Regions from separate parts of the Variovorax humicola genome, predicted to be linked through region 1. Evidence: predicted binding sites of a transcription regulator. Region 1 holds the regulator's gene; the other holds the start of a gene.

Region 1 (7,549 bases):
ACTGCTTCGTGATGGACGTGCCTGCGCACGAAGATGCACTGATCATTTCCGATGCGGCCGTGAACATCGCGCCCACGCTCGAGGTGAAGATGGACATCGTGCAGAACGCGATTGATCTCGGGCATGCGCTGCGGGTGCCCGAAGTGCGCGTCGCCATCCTGTCGGCCATGGAAACGGTCAATCCGAAGGTGCCTTCGACGGTCGAGGCCGCGGCGCTGTGCAAGATGGCGGATCGCGGCCAGATCACCGGCGGCATTCTGGACGGGCCGCTGGCGCTGGACAACGCGATCGACCTGGCAGCCGCGGGCATCAAGAAGATCGTCTCGCCGGTCGCAGGGCGGGCGAACGTGCTCATCGTTCCCAACCTCGAAGCCGGCAACATGCTCGCCAAGAGCCTGAGCTTCCTCGCGCAAGCCGACTCGGCCGGCATCGTGCTGGGTGCGAAGGTGCCGATCATCCTCACCAGCCGCGCCGATTCGGTGACCGCGCGCCTCGCCTCATGTGCTGTCGCTGTGATGGTTGCGCACGCGCGGCGCGAAAGCCCGACGAAGGTGATCGCTTGAGCGCCGCACGCCGAGGGAGGCGCCAATGAACGATGCCATCGTCGTCCTCAACGCCGGGTCGTCGAGCCTCAAGTTCTCGCTCTTCGCGGGCTCCGACGATCTGCCCTTCGTCGCGGGCGGGCAAGTCTCGGGCCTGTACACCGCCGCGTCGCGCTTCGTGGGGAAGGACGCGGCAGGAAAGCAGGTCGCCGAAAAGCGCTGGGATGCCGACGCGAAACTGGACCACCACGGCGCCATCGCGCACATCGTGGAATGGCTGAAGACCACGCACGGGCACGAGCACCGGCTGTCGGCCGTCGGCCACCGGGTCGTGCATGGCGGCATGGACTACGCAGCGCCGGTGCGGGTCGACAGCGAAGTGGTGGCACGGCTCGAAAAGCTGGTGCCCCTCGCGCCGCTGCACCAGCCGCACAACCTGGCGCCGATCCGCGCCCTGTTGAAGCGCGCTCCCGAACTGCCGCAGGTCGCTTGCTTCGACACCGCCATGCATCGCTCCAATCCACCGCTGGCCCAGATGTTCGCGCTGCCGAAGGCGCTCTCGGACGAAGGCGTGAGGCGCTACGGCTTTCATGGCCTTTCATACGAGTACATCGCATCGGTGCTGCCGAAGTTCGATCCCCATGCCGCGAGCGGCAGGACCGTGGTGCTGCACCTTGGAAACGGCGCGAGCATGTGTGCATTGCAAGCCGGCCGCAGCATCGCCAGCACCATGGGTTTCACTGCTGTCGACGGCCTGCCGATGGGCACGCGCTGCGGTGCGCTGGACCCGGGCGTGATCCTCTATCTCATGGATGAGCGCGGCATGGATGCGCGCGCCATCGAAAAGCTGATCTACAGCCAGTCGGGGCTGCTCGGTGTCTCCGGCGTGTCGAGCGACATGCGCGAACTGCTCGAGTCCGACCAGCCGCAGGCGAAGGTGGCGGTCGATCTCTTTGTCTACCGCATCGGCCGCGAACTCGGTTCGCTCGCGGCGGCGCTGGGCGGACTCGATGCGATCGTCTTCACCGCCGGCATCGGCGAGCACGCACCCGCGGTGCGTGAGCGGATTTGCAGCCAGGCCGCATGGCTGGGCGTCGAACTCGACCCCGATGCCAATGCAAGCCGAGCCCCCCGCATCAGCACGCCGTCCAGCCGGGTCTCCGCCTGGGTGATCCCCACCAATGAAGAGTTGATGATCGCCCGGCATACGCGCGACCTGCTCGCACGAGGATGAACGCCATGACACCACAACACAACCCCGTCCTTGCCGGCAAGAAGGCCCTTGTGGTGGGCGTCGCCAACGAGCATTCGATCGCCTACGGCTGCGCGAATGCCTTTCGCAGCCTCGGCGCCGAACTGGCGATCACCTACCTCAACGAGAAGGCGCGGCCGTATGTCGAGCCGCTCGCGAAGGCGCTGGATGCGCCCATCGTGCTGCCGCTCGACGTCGAGCAACCGGGACAACTCGAAGCCGTGTTCAAGGCCATCGAGGACCAGTGGGGACGATTGGACATCCTTGTGCACTCCATCGCGTTCGCGCCGAAAGCCGACCTGCAGGGCGGCCTCCTCGACTGCTCGGCGGAGGGCTTCCAGCGGGCGATGGACGTTTCATGCCACTCCCTGATACGCATGGCGCGGCTTGCGACGCCGCTGATGACCGAGGGCGGCACCATGGTCGCCATGAGTTATCTCGGCGCGCAGAAGGTCGTGCCCAACTACAACGTGATGGGGCCGGTGAAGGCGGCGCTGGAGGCGGTATGCCGCTACCTCGCCTACGAGCTCGGTCCCAAGGGCATCCGCGTGCATCCGGTTTCGCCCGGCCCGCTCAAGACGCGCGCCGCCTCGGGCCTGAAGGACTTCGACCTGCTGCTCACCGAGGCTGCGAACCGCGCACCGGTGGGGGAACTGGTCGACATCGACGATGTCGGCTTTGCCTGCGCCTACCTCGCCACGCCGTATGCAAGGAGGCTGACCGGGCAGACGCTCTACGTGGACGGTGGCGTCAACATCATGGGGTGAGGCTGATCCTGGGCGCCGTCGGTGCCCAGGCGTTCATCGACATGCAGAGGGACGGACGACGCGTCGGAAGGGTTCGGTCGCGACCTACCCGGTAGAAGTCCCGCTGTTGGCGGCCTTGCCGGCGCAACTGCGGCAGGCCGACTTGGCGATGCTGGGCAACCTGCATCGGCGTATCGGCGACGAAGCCCCGGGGCCCCGGGGCCGGACTCGCAGACAGGCGTGCAGGCCGGTACGCGTCACGCGTATCAACACAGCAGCGTGGACGACATGTCCCTGGTTGGCGCGCAAGTGCGCCACAACGTGGCAGACGGCTGGATCGGGCGGCTGGGCGTACGCATCAGGGGCGATCTCGCCACCGGCGCCGGACGGCTGCAGCCGTACGCGCGAGTGAACTTGTACCGGGCGAACTTCGGGGACGACGTGGTCAGCTTCAATGGCCCGGCGGGATCGAGCGCGATCGCCAGCGCGAACGGCTACAGCGCGGCCGAGGCGGCCGCCGGCGCAACGCTGGCGCTGACCACCGCGACCAGCCTGTACGGCGAGATCGGCCACCTCTGGGGCATCGGGGGAGCTGCGACAGTCAAGTCCTCGGTACTGGCTTCGCTTGGCATCAAGGTGCGCTGGTAATCGTCCCGACTGCATGACGCCGGAAGGCCAGTCGACGCGGCACAGGAGCGTGGCAAAGCTGGGCCGCAAGCGTCTGCTCTGCGATTGCTTGCAAAACATGAACTCCGAAACAAAAATGCCTGCTATCGATTCGATAGCAGGCATTCCTCAAGCGGTTTGGTAGGCCGTGTTGGACTTGAACCAACGACCAAAGGATTATGAGTCCTCTGCTCTAACCAACTGAGCTAACGGCCCGCGCGGCCGGGATTCTAGTCGGCACCCTTGCCCGCCCTGTCTTCACTTGCGCCCGCTCAACGCATTGGTCACCAGACGCGACGTGATGTCGACGATCTGGATCATGCGTTCGTAGGGCATCCGCGTGGGGCCGATCACGCCGAGGGTGCCGACCACTTGCCCGTCGACCTCGTAATTGGCACTGACCACGGAGAGTTCTTCGACCGGCACAAGCTGGCTCTCGCCGCCGATGAAGATACGCACGCCTTCGGCCTTGCTCGACACATCCAGCAGCCGCATGAGTTGCGCCTTCTGCTCGAACAGATCGAACGCGCGGCGCAATTGGCCCATGTCGCTGGAAAAGTCGCTCACCGAAAGCAGGTTGCGCTCACCCGACACCACGACTTCGTCCTGCGCCTCCGTCAGCACCTCGCTGCTCACGGCCACGGCCGCCTGCATCAGCGCTGCGATTTCGCCGCGAAGCTTTTCCATTTCCGATTGAAGCCGGTCGCGCACCTGCTCGATCGACAAGCCGGCAAAGTTGGCGTTGATGTAGTTCGACGCCTCGACCAGTTGCGACTGCGTGTAGTCGGTTTCCGGAAAGATCACGCGGTTCTGCACGTCGCCGTCGGGCGAGACGATGATGACCAGCAGGCGACGGTCCGACAGCCGCATGAACTCGATGTGCCGGAACACCGAAGCCCGGCGCGGCGCCATCACCACGCCGACAAAGTGCGAGAGGTTCGACAGCAACTGCGCGGCGTTGACGATGACCTTTTGCGGCTGGTCCGGCGACAGCGGCGGTGTCGTGAAAGGTTCACGCCGGCTGGTCAACATGGTGTCGACGAACAGACGATAGCCGCGCGCCGTGGGAATGCGTCCGGCCGAGGTGTGCGGACTGGCAATCAGGCCAAGCTCTTCGAGGTCGGACATCACGTTGCGGATGGTCGCCGGCGAGAGCTCCAGGCCCGGCGTTCGCGAGAGCGTGCGCGAGCCGACAGGCTGGCCGTCCGCGATATAGCGTTCAACCAGAGTCTTGAGCAGAAGCTTGGCGCGGTCGTCCAACATCTGGCAATTTTAATGTTGTAATTTGGTCATGACTCTCCGCTTCCGGCACGTCGCCCTCATCGGTAAATACCAGGCGTCCGGCGTCCGCGCGCAGGGCAACGCCCTCGATGGCGTGATGAGCGAAATCGCCTCCTTCCTCGAAAACCAGGGCTGCGAAGTGGTCGTCGAGCAATCGACTGACGTGTCACCCGAGTCGGGCCGCTACCAGGCCCTTGCGCTCGACCAGATCGGCGAGCAATGCGACCTCGGCCTCGTCGTGGGCGGCGACGGCACGATGCTGGGCGTCGGGCGCCAACTGGCCCGCCATGGCTTGCCCCTGATCGGCATCAACCGCGGCCGGCTCGGCTTCATCACCGACATTCCGCTCGACAACTACCACGCGGCGCTCGTCCCGATGCTCGCGGGCGAGTTCGAGGAAGACCATCGCAGCCTGATGCATGCGCAGGTCTTTCGCGGCGAAGAAATCGTCTTCACGGCATACGCGATGAACGACGTGGTGGTGAATCGCGGCGCCACTTCCGGCATGGTGGAGTTGCGCGTGTCGGTGGGCCGGCACTTCGTGGCCAACCAGCGCGCAGACGGCTTGATCATCGCAACGGCCACCGGCTCGACGGCCTATGCACTGTCGGCCGGCGGGCCCCTGCTCCATCCGGCGATTCCGGGCTGGGTGCTGGTGCCGATCGCGCCGCACACCTTGTCGAACCGGCCCATCCTGCTGCCCGATGCGGACGAGGTCACCATCGAGCTGGTGGCCGGCCGCGATGCAAGCGCCAATTTCGACATGCAGTCGCTCGCCTCGCTGCAGCACGGCGACCGCATCGTGGTGCGCCGCTCCGACTACCGCGTGCGCTTCCTGCACCCCAAAGGCTGGAGCTACTTCGACACCCTGCGCAAGAAACTGCACTGGAACGAAGGAGGCTCATGAGCCACCTTGCTTCCCGGGAGACCTGACTTGGCTTTAAGACGCATCGCCCTGCGCGATTTCGTGATCGTGCGTGAACTCGAACTCGACCTGTCGAGCGGGTTCACGGTGCTGACCGGCGAAACCGGCGCAGGCAAATCCATCCTGATCGACGCATTGCAACTGGCGCTCGGCAACCGGGCCGATGCCGGCGCAGTGCGCGAGGGCGCCGAGCGGCTGGACGTGTCGGCGGAGTTCGATGCGGACACGACGCTCGCCGGCTGGCTGGACGAGGGCGGCTTCGAAGCCGACGATTCGCTGCTGCTGCGCCGCACTGTCGACCTCCAGGGCCGCAGCCGCGGCTGGATCAACGGCAGCCCCGCGACGGCCACGCAGCTGCGCGAACTCGGCGACCGCCTGCTCGATATTCACGGCCAGCATGCATGGCAGAGCCTCACGCGGCCCGACGCGGTGCGCGGCCTGCTCGATGCGTATGCCGGCGTGCGCACGGACGCGCTGGACGCCTGTTGGCATGCATGGCGCCAGTCGCTCGCGGCGCTCGAAACGGCGCGATCCGCACAGGATTCGCTGCAACGCGACCGGGAACGATTGCAATGGCAGATCGGCGAGGTCATGAAGCTTGCGCCTGGTGCCGACGAGTGGGAAGAACTTTCTGCGAACCATGCGCGCGCGTCCAACGCACAGACGCTGATCGAGGCAGCCGAAGGCGCCCGCGAGGCCCTGGAAGGCGACGACGGCGGCGCGCTGAGCGCCCTCACTCGTGCGGCCACGCTGTTGCAGAACTGCGAGCACATCGAACCCGAATTCAAGGCGCTCGGCGAAGTGCTCGCGTCGAGCGTGGCGCAGGCCGCCGATGCCGCGCACACGCTGCATGGCTATCTGCGGCATGCGGACACCGATCCGCAGACCCTGGCCGAACTCGACGAGCGCATGGGACTCTGGATGTCGCTGGCAAGACGCTACAAGCGCGGCCCGGCCGACCTGCCCGCCTTGCTTGCGGGCTGGCAGGACGAGCTCAAGGCACTTGATGCGGCCAGCGACCTCGAAACGCTCGAACTCGTCGAACAGGCGGCCCAGCAAGCCTTCATGAAAGAAGCCGGCACCGTCGGCAAGACACGCAAGCAGGCGGCACCCAGACTCGCAAAGGCCGTCACGCTCGCCATGCAAGGCCTTGGCATGCAGGGTGGCACCTTCGAAGTGAAGCTGCAAACGCTCGCCCAACCCGGCCGTGCGGGCCTCGAAGACATCAGCTTCCTCGTCAGCGGCCACCCCGGCAGTACGCCGCGGCCGATCGGCAAGGTCGCATCGGGCGGGGAACTCTCGCGCATCGCGCTCGCCATTGCCGTCACGACCAGCGAACTCGGTGCCGCCCAGACCTTGATCTTCGACGAGGTGGATGCCGGCGTCGGCGGCGCCGTCGCTGAAACGGTCGGCCGCCTGATGAAGCAGTTGGGCCGCGACCGCCAGGTGCTCGCCGTGACCCATCTGCCGCAGGTTGCCGCGTGCGCCGACCACCATCTCGTCGTGGCCAAGCGCCAGGTCGCCGGCCGCACCGAAAGCGGTGTCACGCCACTCGAAGGCGCGGCGCGGGAGAAAGAGGTCGCCAGGATGCTGGGCGGCGAAAAGGTGTCCCAGACCTCGCTCGCGCATGCGCGCGAGATGCTCGACAAGACGTCGACGGAAGCGCGGGCATGAGGGCCGCCTGGCCGCCCGAAGGCGCTCGTACGGCAGTGCGATGCACGGAGGTTACCTGATGAGAGCCCAACCCGGAGGCCGCCATGAGCCTTGAATTGGTGCTCATCACCGGCATGTCCGGCTCCGGCAAATCGGTCGCCCTGCACGCGCTGGAAGACGCCGGCTACTACTGCGTCGACAACCTGCCCCCCGAATTGCTGATGCAGTTCATCGCGCTGCAGCATGAGCAGCGCAGCGAGCGCGTGGCGATCGCGATGGACGTGCGCAGCGGCGTCTCGTTGCCCCTGGTGCCGCAACAGCTCGAAACGCTGCGACGCGATGGCGTGTCCCTGCGCTCGCTGTTCCTCGACTCGACCACGGACGCACTGGTGCGCCGCTACTCGGAGACACGCCGGCGTCATCCGCTCTCGCGCCAGGAAAGCCGCAACGACGCGCCGGAAACCCAGCGTGTGCTGATGCAGGC
Region 2 (7,549 bases), on a different contig from region 1:
TCCTGTTCAACGGCAACTTCGGCCAGCATCGGGCGATCCTTGCGGGCTTCGAGCATTGCCGCGGCGAGCGCATCGTCACGCTGGATGCAGACCTGCAGAACCCGCCCGAGGACATCCACCTGCTGCTCGAAGCAATGGACAAGGGGCACGACTGCGTCGGCTCGATCCGCCGCAACCGACAGGATTCGGCATGGCGGCGCTGGGCGTCTCGCGCGATGAACCGACTGCGCCACCGACTGACCGGCATCGAGATGACCGACCACGGCTCGATGCTGCGGGCCTACAGCCGCAACGTGATCCAGCTGATCAACCAGTGCAACGAGATGAACACCTTCATCCCGGCGCTGGCGCTGCAGTTCGCGCGCAATCCTGCCGAAGTGGTCACGAGCCATGAGGAACGGCATGCGGGTGTGTCGAAATATTCGTTCTACAGCCTCGTGCGCCTCAACTTCGACCTGGTGACAGGCTTCTCGCTGGTGCCGTTGCAGGCGTTCTCGATGCTTGGCATCGTGGTGTCGCTGATGTCGGGCCTGCTCTTCGTGATCCTGGCGGGCCGAAGGCTCATCTTCGGGCCGGAAGAAGGCGGCGTGTTCACGCTGTTTGCGCTGCTGTTCCTGCTGATGGGCCTGGCGCTGTTCGGCATCGGCTTGCTGGGCGAATACATCGGGCGCATCTACCAGGAAGTGCGCGCCCGTCCGCGCTACGTCATCACCGCCGTGCTGGAGCGCGAGCGCCGATGATGAAGCCCCATCTTCCCGCGCGGGCCATCGTGTTCGCGTACCACGACGTGGGTGTGCGCTGCCTGCGCGTACTGCTGGATGCTGGCGTCGAAGTGCCGCTGGTTGTCACGCATGAAGACTCGCCGGGCGAGAACATCTGGTTTGCGAGCGTCGCGCAAGTGGCTGCGGAGCACGGGCTGCGCTGCGTCGCACCGGCCGATGCGCACCTGCCGGAACTGCTGGCCGAGGCGGCCGCGTCGAATCCGGACTTCTTGTTCTCGTTCTACTACCGCCACATGCTCAAGGCCGCATGGTTGAACGTTCCGCGCTGCGGCGCGTTCAACATGCACGGCTCCCTGCTGCCCCAGTACCGCGGCCGGGTTCCAGTCAACTGGGCCATCATCGAAGGCGCGCGCCAGACCGGCGCCACCCTGCATCGCATGAACGAAAAGCCCGACAACGGCGCCATCGTCGACCAGTGCGCCGTGCCGATCCTCCAGGACGACACCGCTTCGGAAGTGTTCGGCAAGGTCGTGACCGCAGCGGAGATCGTGCTCGCGCGCAGCCTGCCGCGCATGCTCGACGGAACGGCCGCGGAGCGCGTGCAAGACCTTTCGCAAGGCCGCTACTACGGTGGCCGCAAGCCGGAAGACGGACGGATTCCAGCACAGGCCAGCGCGCCGCAGATCCACAACCTGGTTCGCGCCTTGGCGGCGCCTTACCCCGGCGCGTTCTGCCGCATCGGGGGTCGCGCGATCGTCATCGACCGCACGCGGCTCGTCGGACTGTCGCAAGCCAATGCCGACGGCTCGTTGCGCCTGCTCTGCCAGGACAACGCCATGTGGCTGCATGCCGCAGACGGCAGCATGCTCAACGTCCTCGCCGCGCACGACAGCGACGGCCCCATCGACCCCGCCGGATTCGAGCGCCGCTTTGCCGGCCGCAGCGTTTCCGTCGAAATCTGACTCCCTCCAACTGAGATCGCCCTCCCATGCTCAAAGTCCTCATCCTCGGCGTCAACGGTTTCATCGGCCACCACCTGACGCGTCACATCATCGACAACACCGACTGGGTGGTCTACGGCATGGACATGCAGACCGACCGCGTCGCGCCCTGGCTGGACCATCCGCGCTTCCATTTCTTCGAGGGCGATATCACCATCAACAAGGAATGGATCGAGTACCACGTGAAGAAGTGCGACGTGGTGCTGCCGCTGGTCGCCATTGCCACGCCGTCGACCTATGTGCGCGAGCCGCTGCGCGTGTTCGAACTCGACTTCGAAGCCAACCTGCCGATCGTTCGCCAGTGCCTGAAGTACAACAAGCGCGTCGTGTTCCCGTCGACCAGCGAGGTCTACGGCATGTGCACGGACGAAGGCTTCGACCCCGAGACCTCGAACCTGGTCTACGGCCCCATCAACAAGCCGCGCTGGATCTACGCCTGCTCCAAGCAGCTGATGGACCGCGTGATCGCCGCCTACGGCCAGCAGGAAGGCTTGCGCTACACGCTGTTCCGCCCGTTCAACTGGATCGGCCCCGGCCTCGACAGCCTCCATGCCCCGAAGGAAGGTTCAAGCCGCGTGATCACGCAGTTCCTCGGCCACATCGTGCGCGGCGAGTCGATCAAGCTGGTCGACGGCGGAAGCCAGCAGCGCGCCTTCACCTATGTGGAAGACGGCATCGAGGCGCTCGTGAAGATCATCGCCAACAAGGACGGCGTGGCCGACGGCAAGATCTACAACATCGGCAACCCGGCCAACAACCATTCGATCCGCGCGCTCGCCGAGATGATGCTGGCGCTGGCCGCAAAGCTGCCCGACTACAAGGACGCCGCGGCGCGCGTGACGCTCGTCGACGTCGCTTCCGCCGAGTACTACGGCGGCGGCTACCAGGACGTGACCCGCCGCGTGCCCGACATCAAGGCCACCATGAAGGACCTCGACTGGAAGCCGACCGTCGACATGCCCGACGCACTGGCCAGGCTGTTCGATTACTACCAGGACCACGCCGCCGCGGCCGCCGACCTGGAACTCTGAACGAGACGATGGCACGCATTGCACTGAAGGTCGACGTCGACACTTGGCGCGGCACGCGCGAAGGCGTGCCCGCGCTGGTGCGCACGATGGCGAAGGCGGGGGCCGGCGGCACCTTCCTGTTCAGCCTCGGGCCGGATCACACCGGCCGCGCCATCTTCCGCGCGCTGCGCCCGGGCTTCCTGAAGAAGGTATCGCGCACCTCGGTGGTCGAACACTACGGCGTGAAAACGCTGATGTACGGCGTCGCCCTGCCCGGCCCGGACATCGGCAAGCGCGAAGCCGGCACGCTGCGCAGCGTGCGGGACGCGGGCTTCGAAGTCGGCGTGCATTGCTGGGACCACGTGCGCTGGCAAGACCAACTCCTCAAGCACGACGCTGCATGGGCCGAGCGCGAAATGCGCCGGGCGACACAACGTTTCGCCGAAGTGTTCGGCACGCCGCCGCGACTGCACGGTGCGGCCGGCTGGCAGTTCAACGATGCCGCCGCGCAGGCGGAGATGAAACTGGGCATTGCCTATGCCTCGGACACCCGCGGTGGACGGCCGTTCCTGCCGGTCGATGCGGCCGGCAAGGTGATCGGGCCGCCCCAATATCCGACCACGCTGCCGACGCTCGACGAGCTCATCGGCATCGGCGACATCGCCGTCGGCAACGTGGCGGAGCACCTGCTCGAGATGACCGCCGCGACCGACCAGGACCAGGTCTACACGCTGCATGCCGAACTCGAGGGGCAAAAGCTGCAACCCGTGTTCGAGCGCCTCATCGCCGGCTGGCAGGCCCAGGGGCACGCCCTGGTGTCGATGGGCGATCTTCATGCGGCGACGAATGTCGCGGCGCTCCCGCGGCGCCGGATCGTGCAAGGCACCGTGGAAGGCCGTTCGGGCCTGCTGGCGGTGCAGGAACCCGCATAAGCCCGCTGAATTTGAGCGTATCAAGGCTCCCGTCAGTCGCTGCAGGCGATGCTCGGGGCTCCATTGATTCACGTGCCCCGATGTTGTCCAGCCCGCCTCTTCACGTTCCAGCTCCTTTGCGGGCACCGCTCCTTGTTTGCCTTGCCGGTGCGCTGGCGTTTGCGGCTGTTGCAACCGCCATCGTGACCGCAAGCGCGGTTGTCCGATCTGCCTGCCGCCGCGCGAGAGAGCGGAGCCGGCGGCCGGCGCTGGCCGTCGGCTACTGATTCGCATCGCCGTCGGAGACGGACTTGGCTTCAAACCAGGTTCCGGCCCTTGAAACCCCCGAAAATGCCACTATCATTAGCACTCGCTCAAGTTGAGTGCTAACAACACCCGCTTTGAGTCGATCGGCAGCCGGCAACCTCGCTGGCGCCCGGCTTAAACCCCGTTTCTATCCATTCAGGAGATGCAATTGAAACTTCGTCCTTTGCACGATCGCGTGATCGTCAAGCGCATTGAAAGCGAAACCAAGACCGCCTCGGGCATCGTGATCCCCGACAACGCCGCCGAAAAGCCTGATCAAGGCGAAGTGCTGGCCGTCGGTCCTGGCAAGAAGAACGACAAGGGCGAACTGGGCGCGATGAGCGTCAAGGTCGGCGACCGCGTCCTGTTCGGCAAGTACAGCGGCCAGACTGTCAAGGTCGATGGCGACGAGTTGCTCGTCATGAAGGAAGACGACCTGTTCGCGGTCGTCGAGAAGTAATCAACCCATCCCACTCGGAGTAAATCAACATGGCAGCAAAAGACGTAGTCTTCGGCGGCGAAGCCCGCGCGCGCATGGTCGAGGGTGTCAACATCCTCGCCAACGCAGTCAAAGTGACCCTGGGCCCCAAGGGCCGCAACGTGGTGCTCGAGCGTTCGTTCGGTGCCCCCACGGTGACCAAGGACGGCGTGTCCGTCGCCAAGGAAATCGAACTCAAGGACAAGCTCCAGAACATGGGCGCCCAGCTCGTGAAGGAAGTGGCCTCCAAGACCAGCGACAACGCTGGTGACGGCACCACGACCGCCACGGTCCTGGCACAAGCCATCGTTCGCGAAGGCTTCAAGCTGGTCGCAGCCGGCATGAACCCGATGGACCTGAAGCGCGGCATCGACAAGGCTGTCACGGCCTTGGTCGCCGAGCTGAAGAAGGCTTCGAAGGCCACGACCACGTCGAAGGAAATCGCTCAAGTCGGCTCGATCTCGGCCAACAGCGACGACACCATCGGCCAACTGATCGCTGACGCGATGGACAAGGTCGGCAAGGAAGGCGTGATCACCGTCGAAGACGGCAAGTCGCTGGACAGCGAACTCGACGTCGTCGAAGGCATGCAGTTCGACCGCGGCTACCTGTCGCCCTACTTCATCAACAATCCGGAAAAGCAATCGGCGATCCTGGAAAACCCGTTTGTCCTGCTCTTCGACAAGAAGATCAGCAACATCCGTGACCTGCTCCCGACGCTGGAACAAGTCGCCAAGGCCGGCCGTCCGCTGCTGATCATTGCCGAAGAAGTCGAAGGCGAAGCCCTCGCTACTCTGGTCGTGAACACGATCCGCGGCATCCTGAAGGTCGTCGCTGTGAAGGCACCTGGCTTCGGCGATCGCCGCAAGGCCATGCTGGAAGACATCGCCATCCTGACGGGCGGCAAGGTCATCGCCGAAGAAGTCGGCCTGACGCTCGAGAAGGTCACGCTGGCCGACCTGGGCCAGGCTGCACGCATCGAAGTGGGCAAGGAAAACACGATCATCATCGACGGCTCCGGCGCTGCTGGCGACATCGAAGCCCGCGTCAAGCAAGTGCGCGTCCAGATCGAAGAAGCAACCAGCGACTACGACCGTGAAAAGCTGCAAGAGCGCGTGGCCAAGCTGGCTGGCGGTGTTGCCGTGATCAAGGTTGGCGCTGCCACCGAAGTCGAAATGAAGGAAAAGAAGGCTCGCGTCGAAGACGCCCTGCACGCCACCCGCGCTGCAGTGGAAGAAGGCGTCGTGGCTGGCGGCGGCGTGGCGCTGCTGCGTGCCAAGCAAGCCGTTGGCGCCTCGATCAAGGGCGAGAACGCCGACCAGGACGCCGGCATCAAGCTGGTGCTGAAGGCCATCGAAGCGCCCCTGCGCGAAATCGTGAACAACGCCGGCGGCGAAGCCTCGGTGGTGGTGAACGCCGTGTTGGCCGGCAAGGGCAACTTCGGCTTCAACGCTGCGAACGATTCGTACGGCGACATGCTCGAACTGGGCATCCTGGACCCGACGAAGGTCACCCGCACCGCGCTGCAGAACGCTGCATCGGTTGCTTCGCTGCTGCTGACGACCGAAGCCATGGTCGCTGACGCACCGAAGGACGAAGCCGGCGCTGGCGGCGGCATGCCTGACATGGGCGGCATGGGCGGCATGGGCGGCATGGGCATGTAGTTGCCCGACGCCTGCGGACCGGCAAAGCCGGTTCCGTGGCATCTCGCTCAAAAGGAAACGGTCGCTTCGGCGGCCGTTTTTTTTGGCGGCCGAATGGGCTGATGACCCTGACCGGGGCAATGGCGGCGCGTTGGAGGACACTGGCGCGATTCCTCCTCATCAGCCATGTATCCATGAAAACCCAAGCTACTTCCTTCGCCACGCGCCGATCGATGCTCGCCTCGCTTGCATTGGTGGCGGGCTGCGCAGTCTGGTTCGGCAAACACTCGTTTGCGGCCGAAGCGGCCGTCGTCATTCCGGCGCCGACGACCGACCCGGCCACCAACGACACGAGCGCGACCGCTGTTATTGCGGGTGGGTGCTTCTGGGGCGTGCAAGGCGTGTTCCAGCATGTCAAGGGCGTGACCTCCGCCGTTTCGGGATATGCGGGCGGCGACGAAAGCACGGCGCACTACGAAACCGTGGGCTCGGGCCGCACCGGCCATGCGGAATCGGTGCGCATCAGCTACGACCCGCGCCAGATCAGCTACGCGCGCTTGCTGCAGATCTATTTCTCGGTCGCGCACGACCCGACGCAACTGAACCGGCAAGGCCCCGATACCGGTACGCAATACCGTTCGACCATCTTTGCGCAGAATGTCGAACAGGCCCGCATCGCGCAGGCCTACATCGCGCAACTGACGCAAGCCAAGACCTTCGGCAACAGGCCGATCGTGACGACCATTGAATTGCAGAAGCGCTTCTACCCGGCGGAGGCGTATCACCAGGATTACCTGACGCTGCATCCGGACCAGCCCTACATCGCCTACAACGACCTGCCGAAAGTCGAGAACCTGAAGAAGCTGTTTGCGGACCGGTACTCGCCGCGGCCGGTACTGGTGAAGAACGGCGCTTGAGGACTCATATCGGTTTTCCAGCACGCTATCTCGTCACCCGCGACGCATGAAACCGGCGCCGCCAGATGCCAGGGAACCGCTTTGCCGGGCCGCTGGTATCGCCCGCTCGAGGGGGAGGCGCCGCAGGCGCTTCGGGGGTGATTCTTTTCAGTCTCTTACTGGAAGCAGGGCTTGAGTGCGAGGTACAGCGCGCGAAACCGCCCGTGCCGCGCCTCGTGCCCAGCGGCTTGTTCGGAGCGGGGTTCGAAGCCCTGCTTCAACGCGGGTCGTCGGCAAACCTCATCAACGGCGCCGCCATCGGCCAGCCAGCCCAGCCGCGCCGCGCCCAGCGCGCCACCGGCCTCGCCGCCTTCGCCCAGCGCCAGCGGCACTTCAAGAATGTCGGCCAGCAACTGGGCCCACCACATGCTGCGCGCGCCGCCGCCGACCAGCGAGAGATCGCCTGACGGGCGCTCCAGCGTATCGAGCCCATCGCGCAGCCCAAGGCTCACACCCTCGGCGACCGCGTAGGCAATGTCCTCCGGTGCATGCGCATGGGTGAAGCCGAACAGTGCGCCCTGT

What was found. The regulator HrcA, encoded in region 1, represses chaperone genes, less so after heat shock. The targets are predictions, from matches to a motif close to TTAGCACTCNNNNNNNNNGAGTGCTAA.
Region 2: a site for HrcA is predicted at 4,008-4,034, ahead of groES (co-chaperone GroES). Genes of this name have one in related genera too.

The regions. Positions count from the first base shown of each region.
Region 1 covers NZ_JBBKZV010000015.1:5,835-13,383, forward strand. The annotation lists gene WKW80_RS21525 (phosphate acetyltransferase) at 1-563, shown strand, start outside; gene WKW80_RS21530 (acetate/propionate family kinase) at 589-1,776, shown strand; gene fabI (enoyl-ACP reductase FabI) at 1,782-2,561, shown strand; gene WKW80_RS21540 (autotransporter domain-containing protein) at 2,781-3,188, shown strand; tRNA gene WKW80_RS21545 (tRNA-Ile) at 3,346-3,422, opposite strand; gene hrcA (heat-inducible transcriptional repressor HrcA) at 3,465-4,469, opposite strand; gene WKW80_RS21555 (NAD kinase) at 4,498-5,394, shown strand; gene recN (DNA repair protein RecN) at 5,422-7,086, shown strand; gene rapZ (RNase adapter RapZ) at 7,170-7,549, shown strand, end outside.
Region 2 covers NZ_JBBKZV010000001.1:267,533-275,081, reverse strand. The annotation lists gene WKW80_RS01250 (glycosyltransferase) at 1-740, shown strand, start outside; gene WKW80_RS01245 (formyltransferase) at 737-1,684, shown strand; gene WKW80_RS01240 (bifunctional UDP-4-keto-pentose/UDP-xylose synthase) at 1,711-2,754, shown strand; gene WKW80_RS01235 (polysaccharide deacetylase family protein) at 2,763-3,665, shown strand; gene groES (co-chaperone GroES) at 4,120-4,410, shown strand; gene groL (chaperonin GroEL) at 4,440-6,092, shown strand; gene msrA (peptide-methionine (S)-S-oxide reductase MsrA) at 6,266-6,988, shown strand; gene xylB (xylulokinase) at 7,144-7,549, opposite strand, start outside.